DNA from 2 places in the Actinoallomurus sp. NBC_01490 genome. Region 2 is predicted to be linked to the other one. Evidence: riboswitches for the same ligand, from Rfam matches in the RefSeq annotation. Region 2 holds a riboswitch; the other holds the start of a gene.
The links. Region 2 has a riboswitch for cyclic di-AMP ahead of OG417_RS51360 (CHAP domain-containing protein). Riboswitches for the same ligand answer to the same signal wherever they lie in the genome.
Positions count from the first base shown of each region.

Region 1: linked by a shared signal. The riboswitch ahead of OG417_RS36645 (C40 family peptidase) and the one ahead of OG417_RS51360 (CHAP domain-containing protein) in region 2 are both predicted to bind cyclic di-AMP.

Region 1 is NZ_CP109433.1:7,953,382-7,959,041, forward strand. Features, by position in the region: gene OG417_RS36630 (CHAP domain-containing protein) at 1-946, shown strand, start outside; gene OG417_RS36635 (SDR family NAD(P)-dependent oxidoreductase) at 1,287-2,042, shown strand; gene OG417_RS36640 (MerR family transcriptional regulator) at 2,074-2,442, shown strand; cyclic di-AMP (ydaO/yuaA leader) riboswitch at 2,686-2,841, shown strand; gene OG417_RS36645 (C40 family peptidase) at 2,853-3,854, shown strand; gene OG417_RS36650 (class II 3-deoxy-7-phosphoheptulonate synthase) at 3,947-5,278, opposite strand; gene OG417_RS36655 (pyridoxine/pyridoxamine 5'-phosphate oxidase) at 5,447-5,660, shown strand, end outside.
Region 2 is NZ_CP109433.1:11,124,526-11,130,185, forward strand. Features, by position in the region: gene OG417_RS51350 (C40 family peptidase) at 1-400, shown strand, start outside; gene OG417_RS51355 (hypothetical protein) at 438-1,583, opposite strand; gene OG417_RS51360 (CHAP domain-containing protein) at 1,591-2,571, opposite strand; cyclic di-AMP (ydaO/yuaA leader) riboswitch at 2,571-2,714, opposite strand; gene OG417_RS51365 (cation diffusion facilitator family transporter) at 2,927-3,823, opposite strand; gene OG417_RS51370 (ArsR/SmtB family transcription factor) at 3,923-4,294, shown strand; gene OG417_RS51375 (glycosyltransferase) at 4,433-5,497, shown strand.

The DNA.
Region 1 (5,660 bases), 3.2 Mb from region 2:
CAAACTGCTGCAGGTCGCCAAGGGCCAGCTCGGCTATCACGAGAAGGCCAGCGGGTACACCAAGTACGGCGACTGGTACGGCAAGCACGTCGGCAAGGACCCCGTCTTCAAGGACGCGGCCTGGTGTGACATGTTCCTCGCCTGGGCGGCGGACAAGGCCGGAGTCAAGGACTGGACCGGCGAGTTCGCCTCCACGCCGGACCACGCGAAGTGGTTCAAGAAGCACCACGCGTGGGGTCACCACCCCGAGCCGGGCGCCATCGTCTTCTTCTCGTGGAACGGCGGGAAGAGCATCGGCGACATCGAGCACGTGGGCATCGTCGAGTCGGTCCACGGCCACACGCTGCACACCATCGAGGCCAACCACAACGACCAACTCGGCCGCGCCACCCGCGACGTCAGCCAGGTCGTCGGGTACGGCTACCCGTCGAAGGTGAAGGTCAAGGCGGCCCCGGCCGAGCAGAAGTACGTCCCTAAGCACTCGGCGCCGCCGCCGGCCGCCAAGGAGATCGGTCAGCAGCCGGCCACCCCCATGCACGAGACGCAGACGACGGCCCAGCACGACTCCGCGCCGCCGCTGCCCGACCAGCAGGCCGCCCTCACCGGGCTGCTGGCCGTCGTGGTGTTCGGCACGGTGACGCTGGCGCTGAGCAAGGCGAAGGTCCGCGTGCCGGTGCCGACCCCGAACGTCCGCGTCCGCAAGCGCGGCAAGCACCACCGCACGCCGGTCGAGATGCCCGCCGACATGAGCGTGGCCGACCTGGACGCCGCGGACGCCGGTACGGCGGTCATGCCCGTCCTGTCCGCGGAGGCCGCCGCGCTGGCCGAGGACAAGGAGTTCTGGGGCAAGATCACCGAGCTGGAGGAGGACGTCGAGCTGGCGTTCTGGAACACCCTCCACGCCGCGGTCTCCCAGCCCAGCTCCGAAGAGTCGCTCAACGTCTGAGAGCGGGCTCTGAAGCCCGAGCCGGCCCTCCCCGCCCGTGGGAGGGCCCTCGGTCATCGCCCGGGCCCTCTTCTCCGAGCCCCGGCACTGCCGCTTTCCCCGGTCCCGCACCGAGCCGGACGTCCGATCTCAACGGTCGGCTCGGCACGTGGACCCGTTGCAGGCCGACCCTGCCCCTGGAGCGCGATCTCGCGCTCGGTCGGCCTGCGCCGGCGGCCTCCCCGTCTCCGCCTGTTCTCCCTCGCGCGCTTGACCCTGACGCCGGGGTCAACGTTTAGCGTCGTCGCGACACCGCCCGGCACGGCCGAGCGGACCCAGAGACGACAAGGACGGGCAGGATATGACGAAGACGTCACTCCACGGTCAGAGCGTGATCGTGACCGGTGGCGGCACCGGGATCGGCCGGGCAACGGCGCATCAGTTCGCACGTGAGGGTGCCCAGGTGCTCGTCGTGGGCCGAAACGCGGAGAACCTCGACCGGACCGCCGAAGGACGACCCGGCATCCGTACGTTCGCCGCCGACGTCGCGGCACCCGAGGCGCCCGCCCGGATCGTGACCGCTGCGGTCGAGGCGTTCGGGCGGCTTGACGTCCTGGTGAACAACGCCGCCATCACCCGGCCGGCGCCGCTCGGCACGATCGACCGGGACGTCGCGCGGCAGCAGCTCGACACGAACCTCATCGGCCCGCTGATGCTCACTCAGGCCGCCCTGCCCCGGCTGGAGGACGGAGGCGGCACGATCGTCAACATCACCGCCAACGGCCCAGGGCGCGCCTTCCCGGGCAACTCCGTCTACGGGTCCACGAAAGTGGCCCTGGACTTCCTGACCCACACCTGGGCCGTCGAGCTGTCTCCTCGGAACATCCGGGTCGTCTCGGTCGCTCCTGGGATCACGCAGACACCCGTGCTGACGCACGCCGGGTTCACCCCTGAGGAGATCGCCGCGAGCCGCGACGAGATGCTCGCCCGCGTCCCGCTCGGGCGCCCCGCACGGCCCGAGGAGATCGCCTGGTGGATCGTGAACGTCGCGCGCCCCGAGGCCGGCTACCTGACCGGTTCGGTGATCCGCGTCGACGGCGGGATCAACATCGCATGAGGGGCGTTCACCCGAAAGGTAATCTCCGACCGTGTTGATCGGCGAACTGGCCCGGGAGGCGGGAACCACCGTCCGTGCCCTGCGCTACTACGAACAACAGGGCCTGCTACACCCCCGGCGTACGGCGAACCGGTACCGGGACTACGGTGAGAACTCCATCCTGCGGGTCCGCAACATCCGGCTGCTGCTCTCGCTCGGCTTCACCGCCGAGGACCTCCACGCGTTCCTGCCCTGCCTCGACCAGGACATCGAGGCGAACCGGTGCCCGGGGAGCGCTTCGGTCATCGCGGGCAAGCTCGCCGAGCTCGAGGAGAAGATCACCGCGCTGGCCGAGATACGGGACCGTCTGAGCGTGTTCCTCGACCGCGTCAACGGCGGTTGCGACAGGGACGGGCTCTGACTGTACGCCGCCCGCACGGGCCGCCGGGGCGTTCGCCGAGAGATCGGTGTACATCCCGCCTTTCGCGGCCGGGCTTCGCTTTGCACTAGGCGGAAAGGGCCAGAGCGGCATCACCCACAGTGACCATCCTTGAAGACGCCAGGCCATCTCCGCATGTTCCGGTTGGCCATCACGTCACGGTCCGTTAATGTCCCACGGTGTCACCGGCCGGTTCCCGGCCGGACCGCCGAGTCGCCTCGCGCGCAAGCCAGCGCGCCGGGCGAGCCGGGGACCCACTCACGGAGCGCCTCACGGGACTCTCTCCCATCGCGCTCGGTCCCGGGGTGAATCCGTAACCGGTAGGGCTTCTCCTTGGCCCGAACCCGTCAGCTAACCCGGTAGGCGGCCCAGGAGAAATGAGGAGCACCTGAATGGAGCCTTCGCGAACCGCGAAAGCGCATCATAGGCCGCACCGCAGCCGCAACACCGTGGTCGCCGGCATTCTTCTCACCGGCGGACTGATCCTGCCGTCGCCGTCGGCCGAGGCGAAACCGGCACCCCGGATCGACGCGCTCCGGCAGCAGGCCGACCAGCTGAACACCCAGCTCGAACAGCTCACCGAGCAGTACGACGGGCTGCGCGTCCGGCTTCGGCAGGCCCAGCGCGCCAGCACGATCGCCAAGGCGACCTCGCAGCGCGAGACCAAGGCCCTCAAGGCCATCCAGCAGCGTGTGGGCCGGCTGGCCGCGCTGCGCTACATGCACAGCGCGCCCGACGAGGCGCCGGCGCTGTTCTCCGCCAAAGACCCGCAGGCGCTGCTGGACCAGGCCGCGACCCTGCACTTCTTCACCCAGCAGGACGACACCCAGGTCCGCCAGCTCACCCAGGCGATCCAGAACGCCGAGCGTGCCTGGCAGAACGCCCGTGACCGGGCTTCACGGTCGGCGCTGCTCAAGACGCAGCTCGCGCAGAAGAAGGCGACGATCGGCAAGACGCTCGACAAGCTGCGCAGGCCGCTGCTCAAGGACGCCGTCGAGCGTGCCGAGCGCGGCGAGAGCGTGCCGGAGATCCCGGGCGGGTCCACCAAGGCCATCGGCGCCGTACGCGCGGCGCTCACGCAGCTGGGCGTCCCGTACGTCTGGGGCGGCGCCACGCCCGGGAAGGGGTTCGACTGCTCCGGCCTGACCATGTGGGCGTACAAGCAGGTCGGGGTGAACCTCCCGCACTACGGCGGCGACCAGTGGAACGCCGGCGTCCACGTCTCACGGAGCCAGCTCCAGCCCGGCGACCTGGTGTTCTTCTACTCCGACATCCACCACATGGGGATGTACCTGGGAGACGGGAAGTTCATCCACGCGCCCCACACCGGCGATCACGTACGGGTCGCCGACCTGGCCACCCGCCCGTTCGCCGGAGCCGTGCGCATCGTCTGATCGACGTAAGCGCCGTCTTGAGAGACGTACGCATCGCCTGACCGGCGCACGCGCCGTATGAGTCGAGGGGCCCCGGGCGCGGGGCCCCTCGCTCACTTCGTCGTGCGGTACATCTCCGCGACCATGAACGCCAGGTCGAGCGCCTGGCTGCGGTTGAGGCGCGGGTCGCAGGCGGTCTCGTACCGCTGGTGAAGGTCGTCTTCGACGATCTCGTGGCCGCCACCCACGCACTCGGTGACGTCGTCGCCGGTGAACTCCAGGTGGACGCCGCCCGGGTGGGTGCCCAGCGACCGGTGGACGTCGAAGAAGCCCTCCACCTCGGCCACGACGTCGTCGAACCGGCGGGTCTTGTAGCCGCTCTCCGCCTCGAACGTGTTGCCGTGCATCGGGTCGCAGATCCACGCGACCTGCGCCCCGCTCGCGGTGACCTTCTCCACCAGCGGCGGCAGCGCCTCGCGTACGCGGCCGGCGCCCATGCGGATCACGAACGTCAGGCGGCCCGGCTCGCGCTCGGGGTCGAGCTTGTCGATGAGCGCCAGGGCGTCCTCGGCGCTGGTCGTCGGGCCGAGCTTGACCCCGATCGGGTTGCGGATGCGCCGCATGAACTCCACGTGCGCGCCGTCGAGCTGCCGGGTGCGCTCGCCGATCCACAGGAAGTGCCCGGACACGTCGTACGGCAGGCCGGAGCGCGAGTCGATGCGGGTCAGCGCCCGCTCGTAGTCGAGGATCAGCGCCTCGTGGCTGGAGTAGAGCTGGACGCGGTGGAACTCCTCCGGGTCGGCGCCGGCCGCGTGCATGAACGCCAGCGCCCGGTCGATCTCGCCCGCGAGCCGCTCGTAGCGGCGCCCGGCCGGGCTGTTCGCCACGAAGTCCTGGTTCCACGCGTGGACCTGGCGCAGGTCGGCGTACCCGCCCTGGGTGAAGGCGCGGCAGAGGTTCAACGTCACCGCGGCGGCGTGGTAGGCCCGCAGCAGGCGTCCCGGGTCCGGCGTGCGGTCCTCGGCGGTGAAGCCGAAGCCGTTGACCATGTCGCCGCGGTACGCGGGAAGCTCGACGCCGTCCCGGACCTCGACCGGCTTCGACCGCGGCTTGGCGAACTGGCCCGCCATCCGGCCGATCTTCACGACCGGCACGCTCGCGGCGTACGTCAGGACCACCGACATCTGGAGCAGGGTCTTGAGCTTGTTGCGCACGTCGTCGGCGGTGGCGCCGGAGAACGTCTCCGCGCAGTCGCCGCCCTGCAGCACGAACGCCTCGCCCCGCGCCACGGCGGCGAGCTGCGCGCGGAGCTGGTCGCACTCGCCCGCGAACACGAGCGGCGGAAGCTTGGCGAGCTGGTCGGCGACGACGCGCACCTGAGCGGGGTCGGGCCAGTCGGGCTGCTGGGCCGCGGGAAGATCGCGCCAGGAGTCAAGGAGGTCCACGGGCACCTAGGGTATCGACCATTACGCCATGCCCGGGCAGCCGGCCGCCCACGACGCGGCGCCCTTGCCCGGTCTTGGGGAGACCCATACGTTCCAGGCCGCCGTCCCGGCCCCTCGGTAGGGTCGAGGGCGACTTACAGCCGGGGACAGCGACGGTCAGGGGGCACGATGGGCGCAAGTGACGATCTCGGGCAAGCCGGGAGTGTGCGTGAGTGGCTGCGGGGTCTGGAGGTGTTCGCCGGCCCGCTGGCGGACTTCGATCCCGCCGGCGCCCCGGCCGAGCCGGTCGAGCTGTTCCTCGGCTGGCTGACAGAGGCGGTCGAGGCCGGTGTGCCCGATGCGCACGCCATGACGCTGTCGACCGTCGGCGAGGACGGCGGCC
Region 2 (5,660 bases):
TGGCCCTGGAGGTCCGATCGGCGGAACCTACACCGGTCCCGCCTCGGGCCCGCCGCGTAAGGCCCTCGAATACGCCTATGCCCAGCTCGGCAAGCCCTACATCTACGGCGGCACCGGCCCGAAGGGCTATGACTGCTCCGGCCTGACCATGATGTCCTGGCGCGCCGCCGGCGTCAGCCTCCCCCGCGTCGTCCCCGACCAGTACGCCGCCACCCGCCACGTCGCCAAATCGGACCTGCAGCCCGGCGACCTGGTCTACTTCGACAACCTCGGCCACGAGGGCATGTACGTCGGCGGTGGCAGGTTCATCCACGCCCCCCACACCGGCAGCGTCGTGAAGTTCGACAGCATGTCCAACCCCTGGTACGTCTCGCACTACGTGGGCGCCAGCCGGCCCTGACAGATCTCGCACAGACGGCCCGGCGAGCCGGCTCGTCTCATCCGACCGCAGCGACGGCGGGTACGAACACCGACACGACGATCCGGCCGCCTCGGCCATGCCCCTCGCCGAGCGCGTCGAAGGTGAAGTGCTCCATCGGCAGCAGGTGAGTGCCGCCGATCGTGACGGGCCTGCGCACCTCGTACACCGCCGGCCAGGGACACCGGTAGAAGCATCCGAGCCGCTCGCCGGCCCGGTCGGTGGCGAAGACGATCGCGCCCGTCCGGAGCGCCGCGTCGATCTGCGCCTGGACCCGGACGGTCGCCCCCGGCCACGGGTCCGCGGCCCACATCTTCTCGACCGCCGCGCGCGCCGATGGACGTGAGCGCCACAGTGTGCGCCGACCCGGATCGGTGAGAGACCAGATGTCGATCCTCGACGGGCCGCGGGCGACGAGCGAGACCACGGTGGTGGGGTCTCGGGCGTCGAGCAGGGCGGGCATCGCGGCGACCTGGCCGAAGAGGAACAGCATCCGGAGCGCGTACCGCAGATAGGCGGCGGTCATCGCCGACCATGACGGTTCATCGAGGTCCGGCTGCTCCGTGTACTCGATCGCCGCGGCGGCGTTGTCGAGTAGCCAGTGAAGCCAGAACAGATCCTCCTCATCCCTGACCGGCGCCCGGACATGGTCCGCCAGGGTGGAGCCGCCCCGTGCGTGAACCGCCCGGAGGGCCGCCGCCATCGCGGTCGACAGTGGATAAGGACCGTACGTCCGGTTCGGCCACCCCGGTGGCTCGGCCGGAAGGTGCACCTGCTCCTCGATCCGGTACGAGGCGTCGGCCGCGGCGGGGCCGGCCTGAGACATCCAGCGGCTCGCCGGACCCAGGAACGCCAGTATCCGAGCCGACGCCTCGGGGCGTACGGCGCCGAGAGTGCGAACCCGCACCGCATCGAGCAAGTGCTCCCCGACCATCTGCAGGACGTAGGCGTTCCAGACCGCCAGCAGCCGCCCCGCGAAGTCAGGCGGGAACCGACGCGGTGCCGTACGCCCACGGAGAAGTTCACGGCGCAGGCGCTCCGCGTCATCCAGCTCCCGGCGGACGAGCCGCCCCGCGGACCGGTACTCCTCGAAGGTCCGCAGGGGCAACCCGCCCTCCAGGGGCCGGACCGCGCGGATCGGCGCGGCGGACGGTTTCCTGCCCACCCGGCTCCTACATACCGGCCATCGCGGACGCGCGCTCCGACGGGCGAGCGCTCGCCATCACCGAGTGCATCGAGTCCCAGAACGCCAGTTCCTCATCCTCCTCCAGGGCGGAGATCCTCCCCCAGAACTCGCGATCTTCCGCTTGGGCCGCCGCCTCGGCCGTGAAGGCCGGCATCACCGCCGTACCGACGTCGGCCTCGTCGAGGTGCGCCGGAGTCATCTCGGCGGGGAGCTCCACCGGCCTGCGGTGGTGCTTCCCGCGCTTGCGGAGCTGAACGCCGGACGCGGGGACCGGCACCTTCACCCTGGACCTGGCGATCGCCAGCGTGGCCGTGCCGAACACCACGACGGCCAGCAGCCCGGTCAGCATCCCGCTCTGGTCGACCAACGGCTGCTCCGGCGCCGCGTGAGAAGTCTGCGCCACCTGCTGCTGCGCCCCGACGTCCCCGACGATCTCCCGCGGCGACAGCGCCGGTGCCGAGTGCTTCGGCTGGTACTTCTGCTCCGTCCCCGGTACGGGCTTGCCCTTCACCTTGACCTTGGCGGGATAGCCGAAGCCGACGACCTGGCTGACATCGCGATCGGCGCGTCCGAGCTTGTTGTTGTGGTTCGCCTCGATGGTGGTGAGCTTATCGCCGTGGACCTTCTCCACGATCCCGACGTGTTCGATGTCGCCGATGCTCTTGCCGCCCGAGAAGGAGAAGAACACGATGGCGCCCGGCTCGGGGTTGTGGCCCCACGCGTGGTGCTTCTGGAACCAGCTCGCGTGATCAGGCGTGGAGGCGAACTCCCCCGTCCAGTCCTCGACGCCCGCCTTGTCGGCGGCCCAGGCGAGGAACATGTCACACCACGGTGCGGTGTCGTAGCCGCCGCCGTGGGCGACGTGCTCGCCGTACCAGTTCCCGTACTTGGTGTAGCCGCTGCTCTTTTCGCTGTAACCGAGTTCGGTCCTGGCGATGTGCAGCAGCTTCTGGCCTACCGGATCCATATCTCTCCCTAACCCGCCGACCGGGTTAGCTGACGGGTTCGGGCCAGGAGAAGCCCTACCGCACACGGCGGATTCACCCCAAAGACATGGGTCCCCGGCTCCAACGACGCTGGCGGCGCCACCGGATTAGGCGTCCGGGCCCCGCCTTCGGATGAAGACATGACACAGCCCGGCTACGACGCAACGTAGTAGAGACCGTAATCAAACACAACATCAGCCCCAAATGCGACATTCGCTAACTCCCAGCACGGAACACTCATCTGGCCCGGATCCTGTACGCGGTGGGGCAAAGGAACAGGCGGTGTGCGAGGTGACACCACAGCTGCTCCTACGGAGATTAGGAGATCGCGGCGGGTCAGGCCGTCTCGGCCGTGGAATGAGCGTGGGCGTGCACCAGGCCCGCCGCCGGAACCGCGGCCCGTACGCTCTCCTCGACGGAGGCGTTGATCCGATCCGCGTCGGCGAGGTTGAGACCGTCGCCGAGACCGGTTTCGACCTCGAGCGCCAGCGTGCGGCCCATCCAGCGTCCGCGGACCTCGGCCGACCGCACTCCGGGCACCCGCGCGGCCGCGGCCTTGGCGGCGTCAAGGTCATCGGGGTCGACGCCGTCCATCAGGCGGTGGACCATCTCTCGGGTGACCTCCACGCCGACATGGCAGATGAACAATGTGACGGCGAAGCCGGCGATCGGGTCGCCCCACCGGTATCCGGCGATGACGAGCGCCAGCCCGATCAGCGCTCCGACGGAGGAGATGGCGTCCAGCCACGAGTGCTTGGCGTCGGCGATCAACGTCGCGGACCGGATACGCCGCCCGACCTTCAGCTTGTAGCGGGCCACCAGCTGGTTGCCAACAATGCCGACGGCCGCACCGGCCATGCCGACGGCCGGATGACTCGTGGGCGCCGCGTCGAGCAGCTTCCGCACGCTCTCGTACCCGGCGAACAGCGCACTGAGCCAGATCACCAGCGCCACACCCAGCCCGGACAGGTCCTCGGCACGCTCATACCCGTACGGATAGCGGGCGGTCGGGGGCCGACGTGAGATCCAGAACCCGGCGAACACCACCGCCGAGGTGGACACATCGGACAGGTTGTGCAGCGCGTCACCGAGCAGGGCGACCGATCCGGTCACCATGGCCAGGGCCAGTTCCACCACCGCGGTGATCGCGAGCCCGGCCGCCGACACCGCCATGGCGCGGTTGGCCGCACGCCGGTCGGCGGCGTCGTCTCGTACGGTCTCCAGCATGCTCATGACAGGGCGGCTCCCCCGGGGTCTCTCCGACGTGCCCGGCCATTATAGGAGAATATGTGAATACCTGTTCACCTGTTGACACGCGGTAGCATCGCCGTCATGGGACACGGCGTGGACGGGCGAACGACCCCCGCCGCCCAGATCGACCTTCAAACCGCCAAGACGGTCGCCGAGACGATGCAGGCCCTCGCCACACCGAGCCGGCTGCTCATCATGGCCCGGCTCCGCCAAGGGCCCTGCCCGGTCGGCGAACTCGCCGACGCGGTCGGCATGGAACGCTCTGCGGTCTCACACCAGCTCCGCCACCTGCGCCACCTCGGCCTCGTCACCGGCGACCGGCAAGGGCGCAGCATCGTCTACCGCCTCTACGACGACCACGTCGCCGCCCTGCTCGACGAGGCCGTCTACCACATCGAACACCGCCGACTCGGCGCGACCGACCAGCCCCCGGCGGCGAACCTGACCGGGTGACCACCACCCGCGACCGCTCCTGCGAGCGCAGCTCCGACGGGGCCGGCCCGCTGCGGCGGGCGACCCGGCGATGTCGGGCAACTCGACCATGGCCCTCCCGTTGACTTGAACTAAGCTTCAAGTGCCAGCCTTGCCGTCATGACAGATGTACTGCTCGTAGCACGCGACGGCGGCGGCACCGCGTCGGCCGAGATCCGGGTGGCGCGACGCCTGGTCGCGCACGGCCACCGGGTGCGGGTCGCGGGGTCGCCGACCATCGCTCACCTGGCATCCGGACTGGACTTCCATCCCATCGAGGACACTGAACCGACACCGCTCGCCGAGCACCTGAGCGACCGGCTCGACGGTGCCGACATCGTGGTGGCGGACTGTATGTTGCACGGCGCGCTGATCGCCGCCACCGTCGGCGGCGTACCGTCCGCCGCGCTGATGCCGACCGTCTACCTGGCCGACCGGCGGGTCGGCTCCACGATGGCCGCGCAGCCGAAGTGGGGACGGGTCCGGACCGCGATCAACGACGCCCGTCGTGGTTTCGGCCTCCCCGAGGTCGCCTCGGTCACCGACCAGATCCTGGCCGCCGACCGGGTCCTCGTGCTCACCAGCCGGGCTTTCGAACTGCCGGACGTACGGCCGCCGGCCCACGTCACCTACGTCGGCCCGCAACTCGACGACACCCCGCCCGGCGACTGGCGGCCACAGTGGACGGACAGACCGCTGGTGCTCGTGAGTTTGAGCACCAGCGACCAGGGCCAGGCCGAGCTGCTGCACCGGCTGCTGGCCGCGCTCGGGCAACTGCCGGTACGCGCACTGGTCACCGTCGGCCCGGCGGTCGATCCCGCCCGCTTCGACCCGCCGGACAACAGCACCGTGGAACGCTTCGTGCCGCACTCGGCCGTCCTGCCGCACGCCGCACTGGTGGTCACCCACGCCGGCCACGGCACGGTCATGGCAGCGCTGCGGGCCGGGGTGCCGCTGGTGTGCGTGCCGATGGGACGCGACCAACACGACGTCGCCGCGCGGGTCCGCCACCACGGCGTGGGCGTCAGCGTCACCGCCGACGCCGACGTGCCCGCGCTGACCGGCACCATCCAGCAGGTCCTGGCCGATCCGGGCTACACCAAGGCCGCTCAGCGCATGGCCACCGCGATCACCGCTGAAGACCCCGACCGGGTCGTTGATTCGATCGTCGCAGCGGCCGGCTAGAACCGGCTGGTTCGGTCCGGGGGACATGAAGTCGACCGGACACGTTGTCGACGGTGGGGAGACGCAGGAAGGACCGGGCGCGCGGCGTCGCCGGAGCGTCGAAAAAGGCGTATGGCGTCTGTTCCTCAAGGATGTAACCGGCGTCCATGAAGATCACCCGGTG